DNA from 2 places in the Holdemanella hominis genome. Region 2 is predicted to be linked to the other one. Evidence: predicted binding sites of a transcription regulator. Region 2 holds the regulator's gene; the other holds the start of a gene.
What was found. The regulator HrcA, encoded in region 2, represses chaperone genes, less so after heat shock. The targets are predictions, from matches to a motif close to TTTTAGCACTNNNNNNNNNNNAGTGCTAAAA.
Positions count from the first base shown of each region.

Region 1: the regulator HrcA is predicted to act here: its motif matches at 1,574-1,604, upstream of H8911_RS04100 (ATP-dependent Clp protease ATP-binding subunit).

Region 1 is NZ_JACRWH010000010.1:192-3,393, reverse strand. It holds gene H8911_RS04100 (ATP-dependent Clp protease ATP-binding subunit) at 1-1,509, opposite strand, end outside; gene H8911_RS04095 (transaldolase family protein) at 1,632-2,300, opposite strand; gene H8911_RS04090 (DeoR/GlpR family DNA-binding transcription regulator) at 2,441-3,184, shown strand.
Region 2 is NZ_JACRWH010000013.1:20,365-23,566, forward strand. It holds gene dnaK (molecular chaperone DnaK) at 1-168, opposite strand, end outside; gene grpE (nucleotide exchange factor GrpE) at 182-721, opposite strand; gene hrcA (heat-inducible transcriptional repressor HrcA) at 702-1,754, opposite strand; gene H8911_RS04940 (Rpn family recombination-promoting nuclease/putative transposase) at 2,102-2,995, opposite strand.

The DNA of each region.
Region 1 (3,202 bases), on a different contig from region 2:
AATCGTGCCATATTGAAGTTTAGCAGCATCTTCGTAACGAGCTTCATTACGCGCTTGCTCTAAATCCAAACGAGCTTTCTCCAAACGTTGTTTATCCTCTTTTTCATTAGCCAAGCCATGTTTTTCGTCTTCCCACTTAGAATGCATTTCATCACGCTTTGATTGTAAAGAAGCTAATTCACTTTCAATTTCTTCACGACGCTCAATAGCCCTTTTATCTTCTTCTTTTTGTAGAGAAGTCTTTTCAATTTGAAGTTGTAAAATCTTACGCTGTAATTCATCCAACTCTTGAGGCATACTTTCCATTTCAACCTTTAACGTAGCACAAGCCTCATCCACTAAGTCAATTGCCTTATCTGGTAAGAAACGATCCGTGATATAACGATCGGACATAGTAGCTGCCGCAATTAAAGCTTCATCCAAAATACGTACACCATGATAACTTTCAAAACGATCTTTTAATCCACGCAAAATACTGATTGTATCCTCTACACTTGGCTGAGCAACTTGTACTTTTTGGAAACGACGCTCTAAAGCGGCATCCTTTTCAATATATTTACGATATTCATTGAAAGTTGTTGCACCAATACAATGTAGTTCACCACGCGCTAACATTGGCTTTAATAAGTTAGCCGCATCCATACTACCTTCGGTTTTACCTGCACCAACCAAGTTATGAATTTCATCAATAAACAAGATGATTTGTCCATCCGATTTTTTAACTTCATCCAAAATGGATTTTAAACGCTCCTCAAATTCACCACGATACTTAGCACCGGCAATCAAAGATCCCATATCCAATTCAATCAAGCGTTTCTCTTTTAATGACTCAGGCACATCCCCCTTCATAATACGCCATGCGATCCCTTCAACAACAGCTGTCTTACCAACACCAGGTTCACCAATCAAAACAGGGTTGTTCTTTGTCTTACGAGATAAAATCTGCATAACACGTCGAATTTCATCATCACGTCCAATAATTGGATCAATCTTACCATCACGCACATCCTGAACTAGATCACGACCATATTTCTTTAAAGCTTCTACATTCTCTTCTGAATTTGGCGTATCAAATTTTTTACCATTACGACGCTCTAATTCAGCTTTGTAGCAAGCATCCTTATTCAAGTTAAAAGTTCTTACCAATTCTTTAGAAATATAAGAACGATTAAACAATAGAGCTAAGAATACACTAGCTACTGAAAGATAAGTTTCATCATGTTGACTCGCCCAGTTTTGCGCATCTTCAAACGACTTCTGCACTTCATTGGATAAATTTATATTACTTGTTGAGCTCTTTGCGACACGATTAGATTCTTGTTGAGCCATCTGTAAAGCACGACCTTTATCCAAGCCGATACGCTCAAACAAGCCGTCCAATACATCATCCTTAAAAATCGTTTCCAACATATCCACAGTATCCACACTTGGATGTTGGTTGGATTTTGCCAAATTAATGGCATCCATTAAAATCTTCTGCAAACGCTCTGACATTTGATCGATATTCATAAATAAGCACCTCCTTGCGCTTAGCACTCACTCTTTGTGATTGCTAATGATAGTATAACACCATTTTTGGCACTGTCAACACTTAAGTGCTAATTATTTTTTAAAAAGAAAAGTAGATTTCTCTACTTTTCCAATGTATTACGATTATAAGCTCTTTGCCAATTTACGCTAAATTCACCCACCGCAATCTTTGTTCCTGGATGATCAATCATTTGATATAAAACATCACAAGGAACAGTTACAGCTTGAATTCCAGCCTTGATCAATTCATGTACTTGATATGTATTTTTAAAGCTTGCCGCAATCACTTTAGCCGGCATATGATTCACTCTCAACATTTCAATCAAGTCTTTTACATTCTGAACACCATCTCCATAATTACACATTCGATTTGTATAAGGTGCTAAATATTCAGCTCCATCCATTGCAGCTAAAAAAGCCTGATCCGCTGTATAAATGGCAGTAGCCAATGTGTGAATTCCTAACTTTTTACATTCTTTAATAGCTCTTAAGCCCTCATGTGTAACCGGAATCTTTACATACATATTTTTATTACGAATGGAAGAAATCATTTTTGCCTCTTCCATAATACCTTCAAAAGAGGTCTGTACCGTTTGAATAAACAACAATTGATCTTCGCTCAACACCTCACAAAGATCTTTTACTACATCCATTGCTTCTCTATTCGATTTTGTTAATATTGTAGGGTTTGTCGTAACACCCGTAATTGTTAATAACTCATTTAGTTCTTTAATTTGTTCAATATTTGATGAATCGATAATTAATTCCATAATAGATCCTCCTTAAGTTCATCTGTATACTAACACCAGAAAAATTTTGATTCAATAACCTTTTCACATCAAACAATTTATTTCAAAAGAACACAAATAAACATGTTCCCTTCTGTTTCTTTTTGTGCTTTAATAGAATTATGAACACAACACAAAGAAGATATGAAATCTATGAAAAACTAAAAAAAGATAAAACCGTACAAGTAAGTGAACTCGCAAAAGTATACTCCGTTTCCTTAATGACCATACGAAGAGATTTAGATAGTCTAGAAAACCAAGGACTCGCCACAAAGCGCTATGGAGGAGCCACACTCAATGAGTCTAGTTCAACTGAACCTTCCTTTGAAATCAAAGAAGGTATGTCACAATCGGATAAAAAAGAAATCGCGATTTATGCTAGTACACTCATTCAAGATGGAGATTCTATCTATTTGGATTGTGGTACAACCTGCCTTGAGCTCTTTAAACGTATACACCATAAAAAAATCACAATCTTTACAAATTTCTGGAAGATTCTTCAATATGTAGATCGAAATACCAAGGCGAAAATCATTATGGCTCCAGGCACCTATAATCCTGTAACTCAGGCAGCTCTATCTGAAAGCACCATTCAATTCTTTCAAAACTATTATATCGATAAAGCCTTTATTTCCGTATTAGGCCTTGACTTAGACTATGGCGTATCCATTCCCAGCATGAGTGATGCTTTAGTTAAAAAAGCGATTCTTGATTCTTCCAATAAAAAAATTTGTATGGCAGACCATACAAAATTCCATAAGAAGTATATGTCAAAAATAGCCAATATTGATGATTTTGACATGATTATCACCGATAATAAACTAGATGATACTATAAAACACGAAAACATAATAAAAGCACATTAAATGTGCTTTCAGACTGTT
Region 2 (3,202 bases):
CTGACGTTTTGCAGCATCACCAATAATACGTTCTCCATCTTTGAACGCAACAACACTTGGTGTTGTACGATTTCCTTCTGGGTTAGGAATTACTTTACAATCTTTACCTTCCATAACCGCAACACAGCTATTTGTTGTACCTAAGTCAATACCAATAATTTTACTCATGATAATTACCTCCCTATTCGCTCACTTTTACTAATGCTGGTCGTAAAATACGATCCTTCAACATATATCCTTTTTGTAATACTTCAATAACCATTCCACTTTCAACGCCTTCTTTTTTCTCTTGCATTAAAGCCTGCATTGTATTGTGGTCGAATGGTTTATCGGCTGCATCTATTTCCTGTACGCCTTCTTTTTCCAGCACACCTTTCAATTGTTTATGAATCATCTCAAAACCTTTGACATAATTCTTAATTGTCTCATCCTCGGTTTGTACTTTCAAAGCCATTTCCATTGAATCAAGAATTGGCAAGATTTCCGTTGCTGGCTGTTGGAAGCGATATTTTCGAGTTGCATCTGCATCTTTCTGTAGACGTTTTTTCATGTTTTCTGTATCTGCATAAGCACGTGCTACATCATTTTTTGCCTTGTCCAGTTCTGCCTTCAAACCTTCAATAATTTCGTCTGAACTTGGTTCTTTTTTTTCTTCAGCTGCCCCTTCAACAACTTCTTCTTTTGTTTCTTCTTTTACTTCTTTAGTTTCTTCTTTGCTCATCGTTGGCACCTCCCTTATCTTTGTCTGTCCCAAAGACGTCTTCGATGACATTTGACATATAATTCATCAAGGCCACGACCTTGGAATATTGCATTCGATTTGGACCAACAACCATTAATTGTCCTTCCTCATCGCTGTTATAATGGAATTTTGTCGTTAATACTGAACAATCTCCGATTTGTAACAACTCGTTTCTTTCCCCAATCTGGATTGCTACATTTCCCTCTTGATCCGTCCATTGATGGAATAAACTTCCATTTTCCAAAATACGCATCATTTGTTTCAACTTGTTGATGTCACTGAACTCTGGCTGATACAACATATTACTTCGTCCAGAAACCGCAACTTTCTCTGTCGCAAATCGCATAAAGGCTGAAACGAACGCTTCAAACAAAACTTCATGTCGAACAAGTTTTGCTGCCATCATCGGTTCAATTTCTTTCATTTTTCCAACAACATCTTCAATAGGCGTTCCCACTAATTGGTCATTTAATAAATCTGTACAATTTTGAATATCCTGCATGGACACATCTGTACCAAATTGGAACACTTTATTTTCTGTATGTCCTTGATCTGTGACAATGATCGCAACAGCACTTTGATTGTTGATTGGAATCAACTGTACATGCTGTAAAGTCTGATGCCTGCTATCAGGTCCTAGAACAACACTGGTCAAATTTGTCATGTGTGACAAAATATCACAGCTCTTTTGAACAACTTCTTCTAACGAATAATGTCTTTCACTAAAGACTTGCTGTAAAGCATTCTTTGTAGAAGCATCCAAATCCGCTTCCATAAGATGTTCAACATAGTACCTGTAGCCTTTTTGACTCGGAATTCGACCACTCGAAGTATGTGTCTTCTCTAACAGCCCTAACTTCTCAAGTGTCGCCATCTCATTACGGATGGTTGCAGATGAAACCGGGAAATCTAGAAGTTCCATTAAAGTCTTTGAACCAACTGGTTCTGCACAACGAGTAAACTCTTCAACTATTGTTTTAAAGATTATCTTTTGACGTTGTGTGATTTCCATTGTGAAGACCTCCTTCTAGCACTCATTTTCCTTGTCTGCTATTAGTATATCACAATTTTTAGCACCGTCAACAATTGAGTGCTAAATTTCAACTAAAAAAATAAGGATACAAATATTCGTACCCTTAACTAAACATAAATCAAAAATTCTTTAATCGATTCTTCACTCACTGAGAAGATGGATGCGATAGCTTTAACAGTGAAGCCTTTGTCCAGTATAGCTTGATACACTTCAAATTGATTTATTGCAATACCTTTGTTGATTCTTCAAACATTTCATCTAATGCTCTACACACTTTTACATCTCCTCACTTTGTAAAGAATGGATGTGATCACACATCCATTCAATCAAATACTTCTTTTTAGTTCTCTTAACGCATCTAAGTCTAATCCAACAATCTCAGAGATTTCTTCAAGTGTTTGATTATTTCTTACAAGCATTTTAATCGCTATTTTGATTTGGGTATTTTTTTCACCACGCTCAATGCCTTGTTCAATGCCTCGTTCAATGCCTTGCTTGATACCCATCTGGATTCCTCTGTTTGTTGATTCTTCAAACATTTCATCTAATGCTCTACACACTTTTACATCTCCCTTCTCGCTTTTGTTGTAGATACTCAATAACTCTTTGTTCTTTGTCACTACATACGCAAAATACAATGCATCACGATTAAACTCTCGATCTAGATCTTCTTTTAAAACCTGTTTTCTATAGATCATACGCAATAGATCAAAAAAGTCCTGTGTTGCCTTTTCACCTGTATTATACTTGTGATTTGTGTTTAGCTCAATCAGATTCAGTTTAAACTCATTGAACATGTCTTCAAATCCAGGATGAATAATTTCTAGTTCACTCAATCTTTTAGCAGCATTCCACTTGGATTCACCCACATATAAGACGACTGTTAAAATCATGGGAAGTCTTGTATGCATAGGTACATGTTGCTTAAAGTTTTGGCGAATATAACGCATACGAGCAACGCTTTCATATTCCATGACTCTTGCGACCATGGATTGATCGATATAGCTTTGGCTTTCAATCACGAACAAATCCAAATAAGTACCACCCTCATACCGCTTGATGATATCCACATGCTTACTAGAAACATTCATGACAAGTTCACTGTTTTCATCCTTAAGATATTCAGGCTTCAACACTGGTTGTCCATAAAATAAAAGTGCATTGAAGATCGAGACAAAGTTTTTGGGTTGTCCTAAAAACTTCTTAGACTCAATATCCATCGAATTCAAGATGACTCCTCCTTTCTTCTCTCTCTAATACGAAAAAAAGAAGGAAATTTTAGAAAAGATGTATATTTTGATAATTTCACATAATTCATTTTGATTTCACAATATTTACCAAAGTTATACTAAAATTATGACAACATGGGATGATATTCTATAAGTGCCTTAAAGATAAGGCAATGAATATAGAAATAAACCAATATT